One region of the Leclercia sp. W6 genome, then DNA from elsewhere that is predicted to be linked to it. Evidence: predicted binding sites of a transcription regulator. Region 1 holds the regulator's gene; each other region holds the start of a gene.
The links. Region 1 encodes PurR, which represses purine synthesis genes. Its sites were predicted from a motif close to CANGCAAACGTTTGCNTG; they were not measured.
Positions count from the first base shown of each region.

Region 2: gcvT (glycine cleavage system aminomethyltransferase GcvT) is a predicted target of PurR. The motif match lies at 2,031-2,048, and genes of this name have one in related genera.
Region 3: purH (bifunctional phosphoribosylaminoimidazolecarboxamide formyltransferase/IMP cyclohydrolase) is a predicted target of PurR. The motif match lies at 2,901-2,918, and genes of this name have one in related genera.
Region 4: cvpA (colicin V production protein) is a predicted target of PurR. The motif match lies at 1,554-1,571, and genes of this name have one in related genera.

Region 1 covers NZ_CP031104.1:1,599,878-1,605,035, forward strand. The annotation lists gene DVA43_RS07800 (C40 family peptidase) at 1-47, shown strand, start outside; gene sodB (superoxide dismutase [Fe]) at 170-751, shown strand; gene DVA43_RS07810 (MFS transporter) at 790-1,956, opposite strand; gene DVA43_RS07815 (YnhF family membrane protein) at 2,121-2,210, opposite strand; gene purR (HTH-type transcriptional repressor PurR) at 2,507-3,532, shown strand; gene punR (DNA-binding transcriptional activator PunR) at 3,538-4,461, opposite strand; gene punC (purine nucleoside transporter PunC) at 4,577-5,158, shown strand, end outside.
Region 2 covers NZ_CP031104.1:4,602,778-4,607,935, forward strand. The annotation lists gene ubiH (2-octaprenyl-6-methoxyphenyl hydroxylase) at 1-496, shown strand, start outside; gene ubiI (FAD-dependent 2-octaprenylphenol hydroxylase) at 509-1,711, shown strand; gene gcvT (glycine cleavage system aminomethyltransferase GcvT) at 2,138-3,232, shown strand; gene gcvH (glycine cleavage system protein GcvH) at 3,256-3,645, shown strand; gene gcvP (aminomethyl-transferring glycine dehydrogenase) at 3,773-5,158, shown strand, end outside.
Region 3 covers NZ_CP031104.1:3,385,960-3,391,117, forward strand. The annotation lists rRNA gene DVA43_RS16475 (23S ribosomal RNA) at 1-733, opposite strand, end outside; rRNA gene DVA43_RS16480 (16S ribosomal RNA) at 930-2,468, opposite strand; gene purH (bifunctional phosphoribosylaminoimidazolecarboxamide formyltransferase/IMP cyclohydrolase) at 3,025-4,614, shown strand; gene purD (phosphoribosylamine--glycine ligase) at 4,630-5,158, shown strand, end outside.
Region 4 covers NZ_CP031104.1:308,459-313,616, reverse strand. The annotation lists gene purF (amidophosphoribosyltransferase) at 1-976, opposite strand, end outside; gene cvpA (colicin V production protein) at 1,010-1,498, opposite strand; gene dedD (cell division protein DedD) at 1,696-2,391, opposite strand; gene folC (bifunctional tetrahydrofolate synthase/dihydrofolate synthase) at 2,381-3,649, opposite strand; gene accD (acetyl-CoA carboxylase, carboxyltransferase subunit beta) at 3,718-4,623, opposite strand; gene DVA43_RS01555 (DedA family protein) at 4,766-5,158, opposite strand, start outside.

The DNA.
Region 1 (5,158 bases):
ATTACGTTGGCGCTCGCCGCGTGATGAAGCCCAGCACGCTGCGTTAACCCCCTGCCCCGTAGGTAAGCCTGCGGGGTAAGTTCCTCTTTTGTAGGGTCTTTCAATTTGCTACTCTATCCTTACATTCAATATGGTTATTGGATGGTTCACTATAATAAGGAGAGAAGCAATGTCGTTTGAATTACCTGCATTACCATATGCAAAAGACGCCCTGGCCCCGCATATTTCTGCGGAAACCCTGGAGTATCACTACGGCAAACACCACCAGACCTATGTCACCAACCTGAATAACCTGATCGCCGGCACCCCATTTGAAGGGAAAACCCTGGAAGAGATCGTGCGTAGCTCTGAGGGCGGCATCTTCAATAACGCCGCCCAGGTGTGGAACCACACCTTCTACTGGCACTGCCTGGCGCCACAGGCCGGTGGCGAACCGACGGGTGATCTGGCTGACGCCATCACCGCCACCTTTGGCAGCTTTGCGGAATTTAAAGCGAAGTTTACCGACGCCGCGGTGAAAAACTTTGGCGCGGGCTGGACCTGGCTGGTGAAAGAGGCGGACGGGAAACTGGCCATCGTTTCCACGTCCAATGCGGGCACGCCGTTGACCAGCAACGCTACCCCGCTGTTAACGGTGGATGTATGGGAACACGCTTACTACATCGATTACCGTAATGCGCGCCCGAACTACCTTGAGCACTTTTGGGCGCTGGTAAACTGGGAATTTGTTGCGAAGAACTTCGCAGCATAACGAAAAAAGCAGAAGGCCGGGCCTTCTGCTTTTTGGTGTTATTCGGCGGCGCAAACCGGTTCAGGTTGTTTTCTGTCGGCCATTAGCACCAGCAGAAGCCCCAGCGCGGCAATGATGGCCCCCATCACCGGAACAAAGCTGTACCCCAGCCCGCCGGAGATCACCGCACCACCTGCCGCCGCACCCAGCGCATTCCCCAGGTTAAACGCCCCAATATTGACGGAAGAGGACAACCCTGGCGCATCGCTTGCCACGCGCATCACGCGCATTTGCAGCGGCGGTACCACCGCAAAGGTCGCCATCCCCCAAACCACCATCGCGAACGCCGCCCCCACTTCATTACGTGCCAGCCACGGGATCGCCAACATAATCGCGATCAGCAGCATTAAAAAGCCTTTCAGGGTACCGCTTACGGAGCGGTCCGCCAGCTTGCCGCCCAGGAAGTTGCCGAGCGAGAAACCGACGCCAATCAGCACCAGCATCGCGGTAACAAAAACAGGTGTCGCCTGGTTAATGTCATGCAGAACGGGCGCAATGTAGGTATAGAGGGTGAACATCGCTCCGGCGCCCAGCACCGTGGTCAGCAAGGCGGAAAGCACCTGCGGGCGCATCAGCACTGCCAGCTCCTTGCGCACCTCCGGCTTTTCGCCCGCGCCGCCCGCTGGGAGGGAGAAGAAGAGCGCGACCATCGAGACCACGCCCAGAAGCGCCGTCGCCAGGAAGGACATCCGCCAGCCGATAGCTTCGCCCATCCACGTTGCGGCAGGTACGCCGCCAATATTGGCGATGGTGAGCCCCATAAACATGGTTGCTACGGCGCTGGCCTGTTTATGCTTCGGCACCACGCTTGCGGCGACCACCGACCCGAGGCCAAAGAAGGCGCCGTGATTAAGGCTGGTCAAAATACGCGACAGCATCAGGGTGGTGTAATCCGGGGAGAGCGCCGACAGCACGTTGCCGACGGTAAAAATCGCCATCAGGAAGATCAGCGCATTACGACGGCCGCGATGGGAAAGCAGCAAGGTCATCAGCGGCGCTCCTACCATTACCCCGATAGCGTAAGCACTGATTAACATGCCCGCAGCAGGAATAGAGACATCCACACCCCGGGCGATAACCGGTAGCAGTCCCATTGGAGAAAACTCGGTGGTGCCGATGCCAAATGCGCCAATGGCCAGGGCCAGCAGCGGAAAATTGATTTTCATACTTCAACTCCGGATACCGTGTCGTCAGGCGACACAGAACAATGAAGGCGAAAGCATGACATCAATCACAAAAAATGAGAAGTTAACAATTTGGCAAAAGATTTTTGCAGGAAGCGTAACAATAGCAGAAGGGAGACGAGGGAGCATGAGCTCCCTCACAAATATCAGTGCAGCGCAGCCGTCAGACCGCTGGCAACGATCAGACCCAGAACAATAACGGTGGTAATCAGCGAAAACTTAAGATCGGTACTCATCAATTTTTCTCCTTTTAATCACCCTACGAAGAGTGAGCTTGCTCATTTTTGCACAGTTCAGGGTAAAAATCTTGCTGGATTTAGAATGATATCGATTTTTACTCTTCCCCTTTTGGTCAAGATCAGCCAAAATTCCACGCTAAATTTATTAGCGTACCGGCCATTGACCCCCTCCTGACGTCCTGTGTCGTTTTCCCGGCGTACCGCAATTCAAATTGCGCAATTAGGGCGAGTGAAGGCAAACGTTTACCTATTGGTTTTTCAGGAGCTTAAGATATGGTCTGGAGTGACATCTGATGGCAACAATTAAAGACGTAGCGAAACGCGCAAACGTTTCCACTACAACCGTATCACATGTTATTAACAAAACCCGCTTTGTGGCGGAAGAGACGCGTAACAACGTCTGGGCAGCGATCAAAGAGCTGCACTATTCTCCGAGCGCCGTCGCCCGTAGTCTGAAGGTGAACCACACCAAATCGATCGGCCTGCTGGCGACCAGCAGCGAAGCCCCCTACTTCGCAGAAATTATTGAAGCGGTAGAGAAAAACTGCTTCCAGAAAGGTTACACCCTGATCCTCGGCAACGCCTGGAACAGCCTGGAGAAGCAGCGGGCCTATCTGTCGATGATGGCGCAAAAGCGCGTCGACGGCCTGCTGGTGATGTGCTCGGAATATCCGGAGCCGCTGCTGAAGATGCTGGAAGAGTATCGCAACATTCCGATGGTGGTGATGGACTGGGGCGAAGCGAAAGCCGACTTCACCGACTCGGTCATTGATAACGCCTTTGAAGGTGGCTACATGGCCGGACGTTATCTGATCGAACGCGGTCATCGCGATATCGGCGTCATCCCGGGGGCGCTGGAGCGCAACACCGGCGCCGGTCGTCTGGCCGGTTTTATGAAAGCGATGGAAGAGGCCTTAATCACGGTGCCAGAAAACTGGATCGTCCAGGGCGACTTTGAGCCGGAGTCCGGCTATCGCGCCATGCAGCAGATCCTCTCCCAGACGCCGCGTCCAACCGCTATTTTCTGCGGCGGGGATGTGATGGCGATGGGTGCCCTGTGTGCCGCTGACGAGATGGGGCTGCGCGTGCCGCAGGACGTTTCGCTGATCGGGTATGATAACGTGCGCAACGCCCGTTTCTTCACCCCGGCGCTGACCACCATCCACCAGCCAAAAGATTCGCTGGGCGAGACCGCCTTCAACATGCTGCTCGACCGTATCGTCAACAAACGTGAAGAGTCGCAGTCTATTGAAGTGCATCCGCGTTTGATCGAACGCCGCTCTGTCGCCGATGGCCCGTTCCGCGACTACCGCCGTTGATCCGCTCAGGGAGCCAGTACCTCTGGCTCCCGCAGCCACTCCCTGTTCATCGTTTCACTGTCCCCCAGATAATCCAGCAGCCACGCCAGCGCCGGTGACATGTCGTTTTGTTGCCAGGTGAGGCAGCAGGCCGCATCCGGGAAGGGGTTTTCCAGCGACAGCGCCACCCATTTGCCACTGTCTATCCACGGCCGGGCAAAATGGACCGGCACCATCCCCACGCACAGCCCGGCAGACAGGCAGGTCGCAGAGGATTCCCAGTCCGGGGTGACGATCCGCCGCTGGTTATCCAGCAGCCAGGTGATCCGTTTCGGCAGCGAGCGGGAGGTATCTTCCCGCACCAGCGACGGCCAGTTGCGCAGAGTGTCATCGCTGAGCGGGCCGGGAAGCGCGGCCAGCGGATGGTGGCTGGCCACCACGCAGACCCAGCTTAGCATCCCCATATCGCGAAACGCGTAGCGTCCCCCCACCGGTATCGCCTGGGTCGCGCCGATCGCCATCTCCACCCTGCCGTCCGCCAGCGCATCCCAGACACCGTTAAAGACCTCCTGGGAGACGCGCAGCTCAACGTCAGCGAAGTGGCGATAAAAGTCGACAATCATCTGACGGGTGCGCTCGGGACGTACAATGTTATCCACCGCAATGGAGATATGCCCGCGCCAGCCGTTGGCGATCTGCTGACACTGTTCGCGGGTGATCTGCATTTTTTTGATAACAGAGCGCCCCTCCTTCAGAAACCACAGCCCGGCAGGCGTCAGCTCCACATCACGGTGACGCCGTTCAAACAGCGGCACCGCCAGCCACTCCTCAAGCTGACGCACCGTATAGCTGATGGCTGACGGGACGCGATGTAACTCCTGCGCTGCGCCGCTGAAGCTGCCGTTACGCGCAACGGCATCCACCACTTCAAGGGAATATTCTGACCACATTTTCTGCCTGCAAAAAATTTGAATGCAACCGCCAAATATTAGCGTTTCACAAGCGGGATTGCACTGCCTACACTCAGCGGCTACCTAAACCTGCATCCATAAGGACAATAAAACAATGCAACCCGGGAAAGGATTTTTAGTCTGGCTCGGCGGCCTGAGCGTGCTGGGCTTTCTCGCCACCGATATGTATCTGCCTGCGTTCGCCATCATGCAGGCGGATCTGCAAACCCCGGCTGCCGCCATCAGCGCCAGCCTGAGCCTCTTCCTGGCCGGTTTTGCCTTCGCGCAGCTGCTCTGGGGACCGATGTCTGATCGCTTCGGACGCAAGCCGGTGCTGCTGGCTGGCTTAGCCATCTTTGCATTCGGCTGCCTCGGCATGCTGTGGGTACGCGACGCCACCTGGCTGCTGGTGCTACGCTTCATCCAGGCGGTGGGCGTCTGCGCCGCGGCGGTGACATGGCAGGCGCTGGTGACCGATTACTACCCGGCATCGCGAACCAACCGCATTTTCGCCACCATCATGCCGCTGGTTGGCTTGTCGCCGGCGCTGGCACCGCTGCTCGGTAGCTGGATCCTCGCCCATTTCAGCTGGCAGGCCATTTTTGCGGTGCTGTTTGCCATTACCCTGGTGCTGATGATCCCGGCCTTTTTCCTGAAGCCAGTGACGGTAAAAGAGGCGCAGCCAACCTCCCGCGTG
Region 2 (5,158 bases), 1.9 Mb from region 1:
GGAGAGTGCGGACGACGTGCAGAGCTGGTCTGATGAACGCTTCTGCACCGAACTGCAAAAAGCCTTTGGCTGGCGGCTGGGGCGGATCACCCATGCGGGCAAGCGTTCGGTCTATCCCCTGGCCTTAACCACGGCGTCGCAATCTGTCTCCCATCGCGTCGCGCTGGTGGGCAATGCGGCACAGACGTTACATCCCATCGCCGGACAGGGCTTTAACCTCGGGCTGCGCGATGTCATGAGCCTCGCCGAAACCCTGGCCCAGGCATTTGCGCAACAGCAGGATTGCGGGGCATATCCGGTGTTATGCCACTACCAGAAGCGTCGCCAGGCAGATAAAGCGGCGACGATCGGCGTAACCGACGGGCTGGTGCATCTGTTTGCCAATCGCTGGGCGCCGCTGGTAGCGGGACGTAACGCCGGGTTAATGGCGATGGAACTATTTATTCCGGCACGTGATGTGCTGGCACAGAGGACGCTTGGTTGGGTCGCTCGCTAAGGAGTAAACAAAGTGCAGAATGTTGATGTCGCCATTGTCGGTGGCGGAATGGTAGGACTGGCGCTGGCCTGCGGTCTGCAGGGGAGCGGTCTGCGCGTGGCGGTGCTGGAGCAGAAACAGCCGCAGCCTGTCGCTCCCGATGCGCCGCCTGAGCTACGCGTTTCGGCGATCAACGCCGCCAGTGAAAAGCTGCTGACCCGCGTTGGCGTCTGGTCAGAGATTATCGCCCAGCGCGCCAGCTGCTATCACGGCATGGAAGTGTGGGATAAAGACAGCTTCGGGCATATCGCTTTCGATGATGAGAGCATGGGCTACAGCCATCTCGGCCATATCATCGAAAACGCGGTGATCCATCATGCCTTGTGGCAGAAAGCGCAGCAGTGCAGCGACGTCACGCTGATCGCCCCCGCGCAGCTGCAGCAGGTGGCCTGGGGTGAAAACGATGCCTTTATTACCCTGCAAAGTGGCGACATGCTGACCGCGCGTCTGGTGGTCGGGGCCGATGGTGCCAACTCCTGGTTGCGCAACAAAGCCGACATACCCCTGACGTACTGGGACTACCGCCATCATGCCCTGGTCGCCACCATCAGGACGGCGGAACCGCACCAGGCGGTGGCCCGGCAGATCTTCCATAACGACGGCATTCTGGCCTTCCTGCCCCTCAGCGATCCGCATCTCTGTTCCATCGTCTGGTCGCTTTCCCCTGAGAAGGCGCAGCAGATGCAGGAGGCGTCAGCCGAAGAATTTAATCAGGCCCTGTGCGTGGCCTTTGATAACCGGCTGGGGCTCTGCACCGTCGAAAGCGAGCGTCAGGTATTCCCGTTAACCGGTCGCTATGCGCGCCAGTTTGCCGCCCATCGTCTGGCGCTGGTGGGCGACGCGGCGCACACCATTCATCCGCTGGCCGGGCAGGGGGTAAACCTGGGCTTTATGGATGCCGCCGAGCTGGTGAATGAACTGCGCCGCCTCCATCGTGAAGGCAAAGATATCGGTCAGCATCTTTACCTGCGCCGGTACGAGCGTAGCCGTAAGCACAGCGCGGCAATGATGCTGGCGGGAATGCAGGGCTTCCGCGAACTCTTTGCCGGTGCCAACCCGGCGAAAAAACTGCTGCGCGATCTCGGCCTGAAACTGGCTGACACCCTCCCGGGCGTTAAACCACAACTTCTGCGTCAGGCGATGGGTCTTAACGACCTGCCGGACTGGCTACGCTAATTTAGAACTCCATCACACTTTATTCTCCCGGCCTGTAGGCCGGGGGATCTCCCTCGTTTGAAATAATCTAATTTCACCGCCTTTTTCGCATTAGATTAACTAATCTGACTATTTTTATGTTACGGAAATTTCGCGCATTTTTCCGCAGTAAATATCACTCCCTGCTAAATCCTCTCTTATTGCCTTTGCGTTTGTGCGGAATGATTCGCATTTTTGCAGTGAATAATTCTGTACGCTTTGCTGGCTTTTGACCATAAGCTAATGTGATGACCCACTTTGCCTTATGGTTAACCACCGTTTTCGGTGGTAAGTTCAGGTAAAAGAGAACGTTTGCGTCGGTGTCCGGGAGCGATGCCGATGCCGGGTTTCGTGGTGAATTTTTCGCCATGAAACGCAAGACAGCCCAGCTCATTCAACGAGGATAAGATGGCTCAACAGACGCCTTTGTATGAACAACACACCTTATGCGGTGCACGCATGGTCGATTTCCATGGCTGGATGATGCCGCTGCATTACGGTTCGCAGATTGATGAGCATCATGCGGTGCGCACCGATGCCGGTATGTTCGACGTCTCTCACATGACCATTGTCGATCTGCACGGCAGCCGCACCCGGGAGTTTCTGCGTTATCTGCTGGCAAACGACGTCGCCAAACTGAAGACGCCGGGTAAAGCGCTCTATAGCGGCATGCTGAATGCCTCCGGCGGCGTTATTGACGACCTGATTGTCTATTACCTCTCTGAAGATTTCTTCCGCCTCGTTGTAAACTCCGCCACCCGCGAAAAAGACCTCTCCTGGATCACCCAACACGCTGAACCTTACGGCATCGACATCACCGTACGTGACGACCTGTCGCTGATCGCGGTGCAGGGACCAAATGCCCAGGCGAAAGCCGCCTCCCTGTTTAATGACGAACAGCGTAAAGCCACCGAAGGCATGAAGCCGTTCTTTGGCGTGCAGGCGGGCGATCTCTTTGTGGCGACCACCGGCTACACCGGTGAAGCGGGCTATGAAATTGCGATGCCGAACGAAAAAGCGGCTGACTTCTGGCGTGCGCTGGTGGAAGCGGGCGTTAAGCCGGCAGGTCTGGGCGCGCGCGATACGCTGCGTCTGGAAGCCGGTATGAATTTATATGGCCAGGAGATGGACGAAGGGGTCTCTCCGCTGGCGGCTAACATGGGCTGGACCATTGCCTGGGAACCAGCCGATCGCGACTTTATCGGTCGTGAAGTGCTGGAACAGCAGCGCGAGAAGGGCACCGAACAGCTGGTTGGCCTGGTGATGACCGAGAAAGGCGTCCTGCGCGGCGAGCTGCCGGTACGTTTCACCGATGCCAGTGGCAACCACTGCGAAGGCATTATCACCAGCGGCACCTTCTCCCCGACGCTGGGTTACAGTATTGCGCTGGCGCGTGTGCCGGCGGGCATTGGCGAGACGGCCGTGGTGCAGATCCGCAACCGCGAAATGCCGGTCCGCGTGACCAAACCGATTTTTGTTCGCGCCGGTAAACCGGTCGCCTAATTATTTTTATCAGGAGAAATTCAATGAGCAATGTGCCAGCAGAACTGAAATACAGCAAAGAACACGAGTGGCTGCGCAAAGAAGCCGACGGCACCTATACCGTTGGGATCACCGAACATGCTCAGGAGCTGTTAGGTGACATGGTCTTCGTGGATCTGCCGGAAGTGGGCGCGACCGTGACCGCCGGCGACGACTGTGCCGTAGCGGAATCTGTTAAAGCCGCTTCTGATATCTATGCGCCAGTGGGCGGTGAAATCGTGGCGGTTAACGACGCCCTGAGCGACTCCCCGGAGCTGGTCAACAGCGAGCCTTACGGCGAAGGCTGGATCTTCAAAATCAAAGCCAGTGACGAAGCGGAAGTTGCCGCCCTGCTGGATGCCACCGCGTACGAAGCCTTACTGGAAGACGAATAAGGTTGTGCCGGATGGCGCTGCGCTTATCCGGCCTCCAGAACAGCGTAGGCCCGGTAAGCGTTAGCGCCACCGGGCAACAGAGTTACAGACAACTACGATTCACTGCACGTTTCAGGAACCATCGCTCATGACACAGACTTTAAGCCAGCTTGAAAACCGTGGCGCCTTCATCGAACGTCACATTGGGCCGGATGCTCAGCAACAGCAGGAGATGCTGAAGACGGTTGGCGCGGATTCGCTCAACGCCTTGATCGGCCAGATTGTGCCAAAGGATATTCAGCTCGACACGCCGCCGCAGGTGGGGGAATCGACCACTGAATATGCCGCCCTGGCGGAACTGAAAGGCATTGCCAGCCTGAACAAGCGCTTTAAGTCTTACATTGGCATGGGCTATACCAACGTGCAGTTGCCGCCGGTGATCCTGCGCAACATGCTGGAAAACCCGGGTTGGTACACCGCCTACACCCCTTATCAGCCGGAAGTCTCTCAGGGCCGTCTGGAAGCGCTGCTCAACTTCCAGCAGGTGACGCTGGATCTGACCGGTCTGGATATCGCCTCTGCCTCGCTGCTGGATGAAGCCACTGCCGCCGCAGAAGCGATGGCGATGGCAAAACGCGTCAGCAAACTGAAAGGCGCAAACCGCTTCTTCGTCGCAGCCGACGTTCATCCGCAAACCCTCGACGTGGTACGTACCCGTGCAGAGACCTTTGGCTTTGAGGTGATCGTTGATGATGCCGATAAAGTGCTGGATCACCAGGATGTGTTCGGCGTGCTGTTGCAGCAGGTTGGCACCACCGGTGAAGTGCACGATTACGCCAAACTGATTGCCGAGCTAAAAGGGCGCAAAATTGTCGTCAGCGTGGCGGCCGATTTTATGGCGCTGGTGCTGTTAACCGCCCCGGGCAAACAGGGTGCGGATATCGTCTTCGGCTCCGCGCAACGCTTCGGCGTACCGATGGGCTACGGCGGCCCGCACGCGGCCTTCTTCGCCGCTAAAGATGAATTCAAACGCTCCATGCCAGGCCGTATTATTGGCGTATCGAAAGATGCCGCCGGCAACACCGCCCTGCGCATGGCGATGCAGACTCGCGAGCAGCACATCCGCCGTGAGAAAGCGAACTCCAACATCTGTACCTCTCAGGTACTGCTGGCCAATATCGCCAGCCTTTATGCGGTCTTCCATGGCCCGGTTGGCCTGAAGCGTATCGCCAGCCGCATTCATCGCCTGGCCGATATTCTCGCCTGTGGCCTGCAGCAGAAAGGTCAAAAACTGCGTCACGCCCACTTCTTCGATACCCTGTGCGTTGACGTGGCCGACAAAGCTGCCGTGCTGGCACGCGCAGAAGCGGCAGAGATTAACCTGCGCAGCGATATCCTGAATGCGGTCAGCATCACCCTGGATGAGACCACCACCCGTGACGATCTACAGGTGCTGTTTAACGTCCTGCTGGATGAAGACCACGGTCTGGACGTGGATACCCTCGATAAAGAGGTGGCGCACGACAGCCGCTCC
Region 3 (5,158 bases), 1.8 Mb from region 1:
GTTCGGTCCTCCAGTTAGTGTTACCCAACCTTCAACCTGCCCATGGCTAGATCACCGGGTTTCGGGTCTATACCCTGCAACTTAACGCCCAGTTAAGACTCGGTTTCCCTTCGGCTCCCCTATACGGTTAACCTTGCTACAGAATATAAGTCGCTGACCCATTATACAAAAGGTACGCAGTCACACCCGAAGGTGCTCCCACTGCTTGTACGTACACGGTTTCAGGTTCTTTTTCACTCCCCTCGCCGGGGTTCTTTTCGCCTTTCCCTCACGGTACTGATTCACTATCGGTCAGTCAGGAGTATTTAGCCTTGGAGGATGGTCCCCCCATATTCAGACAGGATACCACGTGTCCCGCCCTACTCTTCGAGTTCACAGCAAGTGTGCTTTCGTGTACGGGAGTATCACCCTGTACCCTGCGACTTTCCAGACGCTTCCACTAACACACAAGCTGATTCAGACTCCGGGCTGCTCCCCGTTCGCTCGCCGCTACTGGGGGAATCTCGGTTGATTTCTTTTCCTCGGGGTACTTAGATGTTTCAGTTCCCCCGGTTCGCCTCGTTAACCTATGTATTCAGCTAACGATAGTGTGACGAATCACACTGGGTTTCCCCATTCGGACATCGCCGGGTCAAGGGTTCATATCACCTCGCCGGCGCTTTTCGCAGATTAGCACGTCCTTCATCGCCTCTGACTGCCAGGGCATCCACCGTGTACGCTTAGTCGCTTAACCTCACAACCCGAAGCTGTTTCACTTCGCGTTGTGAAAATTTGAGAGACTCGAACACACTTAACGTGTGTCGTTTCAATTTTCAGCTTGATCCAGATTTTTAAAGAGCAAAACTTCTTAATGCACTCAAAAGTACATTCAGAAGTTCATCATTCATCAGACAATCTGTGTGAGCACTACAAAGGCAGGTTCTTTAAGGTAAGGAGGTGATCCAACCGCAGGTTCCCCTACGGTTACCTTGTTACGACTTCACCCCAGTCATGAATCACAAAGTGGTAAGCGCCCTCCCGAAGGTTAAGCTACCTACTTCTTTTGCAACCCACTCCCATGGTGTGACGGGCGGTGTGTACAAGGCCCGGGAACGTATTCACCGTAGCATTCTGATCTACGATTACTAGCGATTCCGACTTCATGGAGTCGAGTTGCAGACTCCAATCCGGACTACGACGCACTTTATGAGGTCCGCTTGCTCTCGCGAGGTCGCTTCTCTTTGTATGCGCCATTGTAGCACGTGTGTAGCCCTACTCGTAAGGGCCATGATGACTTGACGTCATCCCCACCTTCCTCCAGTTTATCACTGGCAGTCTCCTTTGAGTTCCCGGCCTAACCGCTGGCAACAAAGGATAAGGGTTGCGCTCGTTGCGGGACTTAACCCAACATTTCACAACACGAGCTGACGACAGCCATGCAGCACCTGTCTCAGAGTTCCCGAAGGCACCAAGCCATCTCTGGCAAGTTCTCTGGATGTCAAGAGTAGGTAAGGTTCTTCGCGTTGCATCGAATTAAACCACATGCTCCACCGCTTGTGCGGGCCCCCGTCAATTCATTTGAGTTTTAACCTTGCGGCCGTACTCCCCAGGCGGTCGACTTAACGCGTTAGCTCCGGAAGCCACGCCTCAAGGGCACAACCTCCAAGTCGACATCGTTTACGGCGTGGACTACCAGGGTATCTAATCCTGTTTGCTCCCCACGCTTTCGCACCTGAGCGTCAGTCTTTGTCCAGGGGGCCGCCTTCGCCACCGGTATTCCTCCAGATCTCTACGCATTTCACCGCTACACCTGGAATTCTACCCCCCTCTACAAGACTCAAGCCTGCCAGTTTCAAATGCAGTTCCCAGGTTGAGCCCGGGATTTCACATCTGACTTAACAGACCGCCTGCGTGCGCTTTACGCCCAGTAATTCCGATTAACGCTTGCACCCTCCGTATTACCGCGGCTGCTGGCACGGAGTTAGCCGGTGCTTCTTCTGCGAGTAACGTCAATCACTGCGGTTATTAGCCGCAATGCCTTCCTCCTCGCTGAAAGTACTTTACAACCCGAAGGCCTTCTTCATACACGCGGCATGGCTGCATCAGGCTTGCGCCCATTGTGCAATATTCCCCACTGCTGCCTCCCGTAGGAGTCTGGACCGTGTCTCAGTTCCAGTGTGGCTGGTCATCCTCTCAGACCAGCTAGGGATCGTCGCCTAGGTGAGCCATTACCCCACCTACTAGCTAATCCCATCTGGGCACATCCGATGGCAAGAGGCCCGAAGGTCCCCCTCTTTGGTCTTGCGACGTTATGCGGTATTAGCTACCGTTTCCAGTAGTTATCCCCCTCCATCAGGCAGTTTCCCAGACATTACTCACCCGTCCGCCACTCGTCACCCGAGAGCAAGCTCTCTGTGCTACCGTTCGACTTGCATGTGTTAGGCCTGCCGCCAGCGTTCAATCTGAGCCATGATCAAACTCTTCAATTTAAGTTTGATGCTCGTGAATTAAACTTCGTAATGAATTACGTGTTCACTCAGAGACTTGGTATTCATTTATTGTCCTAGGACATTAAGAATCCATGTCACTTTGAGTGCCCACACAGATTGTCTGATAAATTGTTAAAGAGCAGTGCAACGCGGCTTTCGCTCACCGTTGCGAGGTGGCGTATATTACGCTTTCCTCTTTCAGAGTCAAGCGATTATTTTCGCTTTTCTCCTCAACCGGCCCGGCTGTTAGTGTGAAGTGATTCACATCCGCCGTGTCGATGGAGGCGCATTATAGGGAGTTCTCCGGCGCCCGCAACCCTTAAATGTCATAAAAATGACTGACTGCTGCATTCCCCAGCAAAAGCCCGCCTTATACCTGATTACACACAGACTTATCCACAACGTGACGAAAAAGTGAAAATGTGCGAGCGTTGCGCAAACGTTTTCGTTAAAATGCTCGCGCTAAATAAAGCGCCCCGCCAGGTGTGTTAGTTGAGTTTTTATCGGGAAAATTCACCTAACGCTCTCTGTAATCGTCAAATCCAGGGGATTTACCATGCAACAACGTCGTCCAGTCCGCCGCGCTCTGCTCAGTGTTTCTGATAAAGCCGGTATCGTTGAATTCGCTCAGGCACTTTCTGCACGTGGTGTGGAGCTGCTGTCCACTGGCGGTACCGCTCGCCTGTTAGCAGAGAAAGGCCTGCCGGTAACCGAAGTGTCCGATTACACCGGTTTCCCGGAAATGATGGATGGACGCGTCAAAACCCTGCACCCGAAAGTCCACGGCGGCATTCTGGGTCGTCGCGGTCAGGATGACGGCATTATGGATCAGCACGGGATTGCGCCAATCGACATGGTGGTTGTTAACCTTTACCCATTCGCCCAGACCGTTGCCCGTGAAGGCTGCTCGCTGGAAGATGCGGTGGAAAATATCGATATCGGCGGCCCGACCATGGTGCGCTCCGCCGCCAAGAACCATAAAGATGTGGCCATCGTGGTGAAGAGCAGCGACTACGACGCCATTATTAAAGAGATGGATGCCAACGAAGGCTCACTGAATCTCGAGACCCGTTTTGATCTGGCCATTAAAGCGTTCGAACATACCGCCGCCTACGACAGCATGATCGCCAACTACTTCGGTAGCCTGGTGCCTTCCTATCATGGTGAAAGCAATGAACCTTCCGGCCGCTTCTCTCGCACCTTAAACCTGAACTTCATTAAGAAGCAGGATATGCGCTACGGCGAAAACAGCCACCAGCAGGCTGCCTTCTATATAGAGGAAGAGGTTAAAGAAGCCTCCGTTGCTACTGCGCAGCAGGTGCAGGGTAAAGCGCTCTCCTATAACAACATTGCGGATACCGACGCGGCGCTGGAGTGCGTGAAAGAGTTCAGCGAGCCCGCCTGCGTTATCGTGAAGCACGCGAACCCATGCGGCGTGGCGGTCAGCACCTCTATTCTGGATGCATACGATCGTGCGTACAAAACTGACCCGACCTCAGCGTTTGGCGGCATTATCGCGTTTAACCGCGAGCTGGATGCCGAAACCGCCCAGGCGATTATCTCCCGCCAGTTTGTGGAGGTGATCATCGCCCCTTCGGCCACCGAAGACGCCCTGAAAATCACCGCGGCAAAACAGAACGTGCGCATGCTGGTCTGCGGTCAGTGGGCAGAACGCGTTCCGGGCCTCGACTTCAAGCGTGTGAACGGTGGCCTGCTGGTTCAGGATCGTGACCTGGGCATGGTCAGCGAGAAAGATCTGCGTGTCGTCACCAAACGTCAGCCTACTGAGCAGGAGCTGCGTGACGCGCTGTTCTGCTGGAAAGTGGCGAAGTTCGTGAAATCCAACGCCATCGTCTATGCGAAAGAGAACATGACCATCGGTATAGGCGCGGGCCAGATGAGCCGCGTTTACTCTGCGAAAATCGCCGGGATTAAAGCGGGCGACGAAGGTCTGGAAGTTAAAGGCTCCGCCATGGCGTCCGACGCGTTCTTCCCGTTCCGTGACGGTATCGATGCAGCTGCGGCAGTGGGCATCACCTGCGTGATCCAGCCTGGCGGCTCTATCCGCGACGACGAAGTCATTGCCGCCGCCGATGAACATGGCATCGCGATGATCTTCACCGACATGCGTCATTTCCGCCATTAATTCCCGGAGCAGAGAATGAAAGTATTAGTGATTGGTAACGGCGGGCGCGAGCACGCCCTGGCGTGGAAAGCGGCGCAGTCTGCGCAGGTTGAAACCGTCTTTGTGGCGCCGGGTAACGCCGGTACCGCCCTGGAGCCCACCCTGCAGAACGTCGCTATCGGCGTAACCGATATCCCGGCGCTGCTGAGCTTTGCCCAGAATGAGAAGATTGACCTGACCATCGTGGGCCCGGAAGCGCCGCTGGTCATTGGCGTGGTAGACGCATTCCGTGCCGCGGGCCTGACCATCTTCGGCCCAACCGAAGGCGCCGCCCAGCTGGAAGGCTCTAAAGCCTTCACCAAAGACTTCCTCGCACGTCATAACATCCCGACGGCGGAATATCAGAACTTCACCGAAGTGGAGCCCGCGCTGGCCTACTTACGTGAAAAAGGCGCGCCGATTGTGATCAAAGCCGACGGTCTGGCAGCGGGTAAAGGCGTTATCGTGGCGATGACGCTCGAAGAAGCAGAAGCCGCCGTTCAGGATATGCTGGCAGGCAACGCCT
Region 4 (5,158 bases), 1.3 Mb from region 1:
CGAATCCCTGGCGGTAAGGTTTACCCAGAATACGCGCCATCTCCAGGGCGATATCGCAGGAGGTTTCCGGGATAGGGATCACCACGTCGATATCCAGGTCTTCCCACTCACGGGCAATCTTTTCGCCGAGCTTGGTTCCCATATTCACACGGGCGCTGTAGACGGAGATCTTGTCGATGAAGGAGTCCGGACGGGCGAAGTAGACATATTCGAACAGGCACGGATTGCTGACCGGGTTTTCCGCACACTGACGAGTAAACAGCTGGCCTTTCTCGGTGATGTAAACCGCTTCGCCAGGTGCGACGTCACGCAGGAACTCAAAGCCCAGGGTATCCAGCGCCACGCTTTCGGAGGCCACCATATACTCGGTGCGGCCGTCGCCAATATCGCGCTTGCCCAGCACCAGCGGGCGGATGCCGTTAGGATCGCGGAAGGCAACCATACCGTGGCCGATAATCATCGCGACGCAGGCATAAGCGCCACGGATCAGACGGTTAGTGGCGGCTACCGCGGCAAAAATGTTGTCAGCTTCCAGCGGATAGTGACGGAAGTTATCCAGCTCGCTGGCAAAGACGTTGAGCAGGATTTCAGAATCAGAAGTGGTGTTAATGTGACGACGCTTCTCTTCAAACAGCTTCTTACGCAGCTCGTGAGCATTGGTCAGGTTGCCGTTGTGGGCAAGCGTAATGCCATACGGCGAGTTAACGTAGAACGGCTGAGCTTCAGAGGCGCTGGAACTGCCAGCAGTCGGGTAACGAACGTGACCAATACCCATGTTGCCTTGAAGACGCTGCATATGGCGGGCTTCGAACACATCGTTTACCAGGCCGTTGGCCTTACGTAAACGGAAGCAGTTGTGTGCATCAATGGTGATGATACCCGCAGCATCCTGCCCACGGTGCTGAAGCACCGATAATGCGTCATAAATAGACTGGTTTACCGGCATGAAACCGGCGATACCGACAATACCGCACATTCGTCATTTCCTCGTTAAGCCACATCTCAGGGTTTATGCCCTGGGCAAAAAACTCGACGAGCTTTGCAGATAGTCAAAGAACCATCTGATGATGAAGCTGAACTGCGGGATAAGCTGCGATTTCTGCCAGTCTTCACTTTTTGAGAACCCGGTAAAGGTATCAAGGAAGAACAGTATCGCGGCAACAATCAGCGCGCCTCGCAATGCCCCGAAACAGATCCCCAGCACCCTGTCCGTTCCTGACAACCCGGTTTTCTCAACCAGCTGACCAATCACGTAGTTAACAATGGCGCCGACAATCAGCGTCGCGATAAACAGCACCGCGATGGCAATCCCATTTCGAACCAGTTCATCTTCAAAGCCCGTGAACCAGACAGACAGGTAAGTGTAGTAATGACTGGCAACAAAGAAGGCACAGCCCCAGGTTACCAGCGATAACGCTTCACGAACAAAGCCACGGATCAGGCTAACCAGACAGGAAAAACCTATCACCGCAATGATGGCGTAATCAATCCAGACCATATGTGTCCCACGATCAAACGCCCTGTCATCCAGTTCGGGGCGAATTCTAACAGAAAAAGAAAACGTTTGCGTAGGGATTTCCTTCCCGCGCGTAAATAAAAAAAGCGCTGAAAAAATATTCAGCGCCCCAGGCGGGTTACCTTCTCAGGCAATCTGCTGCGCCTGTTTTTGCCTTATCCCGTAAGTGAGGGAAACCCTCAATTCACGCTGTAGTTCATCACCACGCCGCTCAAACCCGAGAGTTTATTCAGCTCTCCAAGCGATCCCTTCAGCTTGTCTCTCGACGCATCCGGCCCTACGAGAATACGGGTGATTTTACCCTGTACCGGTGTGGTAGGTGAAGTGTAAACGCGATACCCCGCGCCACGGAGTTTAGCCACCACCTCGTTGACCTTATCGGCGTTTTTCAGGGCACCGAGCTGCACAACGTAGGCTTTGCCGGTCGGGGCCGGTTTTTCTTCTGCCGCCGGTTTGGCCGGTGGGGTTTCTGTCGCCGCTGCCAGCTGCTGGCTGGTGTTATCGCGCTGCGGCTTCTCAACCGGTTTCGGTTTTTGCACCGGTTTTGGCGCGTACTGCTCTACCGGCGCCGGAACGGGATCCAGCTCGTTGTTGTTTCCGGCTGCCAGACGCGCCGGATCTAAGGATGGCGCCGCGGCATCGCCTGCGCGTACCTCTTCAGCTGCCCCTTCTGGTGGCTGTGCAGGCAGAGCCTGTGTTGCCGCCGGAAGCATGTCCGGCTCATCCCGATCGCCCGGTTTCGGCACCAGCGGGATCGCCGCAAACTCATCCTGATAATGTTTTTTCTGTCCATCAAGCAGCCCGGGGAGAATAATCACCCCCAGCGCCACCAGCACAATGGTGCCTGCTAAACGGTTCTGAAACTTACTTGCCACCGGTTCTCCCCGTATCCATTACGTCCATGACATGTGCCACCGTGTGGAACGAACCACACACCAGCACGGTAGCTTCTGGTCTGGCATCGGCCATCGCCGCCCGCCAGGCCTGCGCCACGCTATCAAAGCGCTGCCCTGCGCCGAGATGCGCCATCAACTGTTCGGCAGTCGCCCCGCGTGGGCCTTCCAGAGGGGCACAATACCAGCTATCGACCACACTCTCCATGCAGGCCAGCGTGCCGCCAATATCTTTATCATGAAGCATACCGATAACCGCCAGCACACGCCCGGTTTTTGGCAACGATTTGAGACGTCCTGCGAGATACGCCGCGGCATGGGGGTTATGCGCCACATCCAGAATCAGACGCGGTGATTCGCTGACTATCTGGAAACGCCCCGGCAGAATCGCATGCTGAATGCCGTCGCGCATCGCCTGCTCCTCTACCGCCAGACCACTGGCGCGCAGTGCGGCCAGCGCCGTGGCGGCATTTGGCTGCGGTACCTGGGGCAGCGGCAGGTTATCCAGCGCGCCCGCTGCATCTTCAAAGCGCCAGCCGCTTTCCGTCACGCTGTAGCGCCAGTCGACATCACGGCGCTGCAACAGCGCCCCTTTCTCCTGCGCCACGTCAGCAATGGTGTGCGGCATATCGGGTTCGCCGACGATAGCCGGTTTGCCCGGGCGGAAAATACCGGCTTTTTCACGGCCAATGCTCTCGCGATCGGGCCCCAGCCAGTCAGTATGATCCAGCGCGATGCTGGTGATTACCGCCACATCCGGGTCGACAATATTCGTGGCATCCAGACGCCCGCCTAACCCGACCTCAAGGATCACCACGTCCAGCTGCGCCTGCTTAAAGAGCCACAGCGCTGACAAAGTGCCATATTCAAAATAGGTCAGCGAAATATCGCCGCGCGCGGCTTCGATCTCTGCAAACGAGGCGGTGTGCGCGGATTCGGCTAATTCTGTATTCTGCACCCGCACGCGCTCGGTATAGCGCACCAGATGGGGCGAGCTGTAGACCCCTACTTTGTAGCCCGCCGCCATCAGCATCGCTTCCAGGGTGCGGCAGGTGGTGCCTTTGCCGTTGGTACCCGCCACGGTGAAGACAAAGGGAGCCGGTTTCAGAACATCAAGGCGCGCCGCGACCTGGCTGACGCGCTCAAGTCCCATGTCGATGGCTTTACTGTGCAGGTTTTCCAGATAAGAAAGCCACGCGGCCAGAGGCGACGTGGCTTGGGGAAGAGTAGTATTTTCCATGTTGCGCGCTTTTCAGTTACGGTTAGAAAGCAAAAGGGCAGCGCCACTGGCCCTGCCCTTTTCAGTTATCAGGCCTCGGGTTCCTGATCCGGTACTACCACGCCTTCGCGCGGCTCATCCGGGCTCGGCGATGGCAGATTCATCAGCTTCGCCAGAATGCTGGCCAGTTTCAGGCGCATCTCCGGACGGCGAACGATCATGTCGATAGCGCCTTTCTCGATAAGGAACTCACTGCGCTGGAAGCCCGGCGGCAGCTTTTCACGTACCGTTTGTTCGATAACGCGCGGGCCGGCAAAGCCGATCAGCGCTTTCGGTTCAGCGATATTCAGATCGCCCAGCATCGCAAAACTTGCCGATACGCCGCCCATGGTTGGGTCGGTCAGCACGGAGATGTACGGCAGACCGCGCTCCTGCATTTTCGCCAGCGCTGCGGAGGTTTTTGCCATCTGCATCAGCGACATCAGCGCTTCCTGCATACGGGCACCACCGGAGGCGGAGAAGCAGATCAGCGGACAGTTGTCTTCCAGCGCCTGCTCAACGGCACGCACGAAACGCGCGCCTACTACGGAGCCCATTGAGCCGCCCATAAAGGAGAACTCAAACGCCGCTGCGACAACCGGCATCTCGTGCAGGGTGCCTTTCATCACCACCAGGGCATCTTTCTCGCCGGTCTCTTTTTGCGCAGAGGCCAGACGATCTTTGTATTTCTTGGAGTCACGGAACTTCAGCACATCTTTCGGCTCAAGCTCGCTACCCAGTTCAACCAGAGAACCTTCATCCAGCAGGCTATGCAGGCGGTTACGCGCCGACATACGCATGTGGTGATCGCACTTCGGACAAACTTCGAGATTACGCTCCAGTTCGGCGCGGTACAGGACCTGGCCGCAGCTGTCACATTTAGTCCACACCCCTTCAGGAATACTCGCTTTGCGGGTTGGGGTGATATTGCTTTTAATTCGTTCAATCCAGCTCATTGATAACCTTTCTGCCTGAACCAGGTTTGCTGCAAGGGGCGCATAATGCCATTTTTGCCCCCGACAGACCATGAATGTTGCACATTAAAACATAACAGCCCGAAACTTTGGATAAAAAAGTGGTCGAACCGCAGTCGTGCCTTTATTTTGCTTGTTTTGCCGCCGCGCGACGGTGACGAATCACTTCGATGACGCCCGGCAGAATGGAAACCACAATAATCCCTACGATCAGCAACTTAAGGTTTTCCTGGATCATAGGAATGGTCCCGAAGAAATAACCCGCGTAGGTAAAGCTCAGCACCCAGAGCAGCGCGCCGGTGACGTTATAGAGCGCGAACTGACGGTACGACATATGACCCATACCCGCAACAAAGGGGGCGAAGGTTCTGACGATGGGCACAAAGCGCGCGAGAATGATGGTCTTACCGCCGTGTTTCTCATAAAACGCATGAGTTTTATCGAGATAGCTGCGACGGAAAATCTTCGAGTCCGGGTTACTGAACAAACGCTCGCCGAATAGCCGCCCTATAGTGTA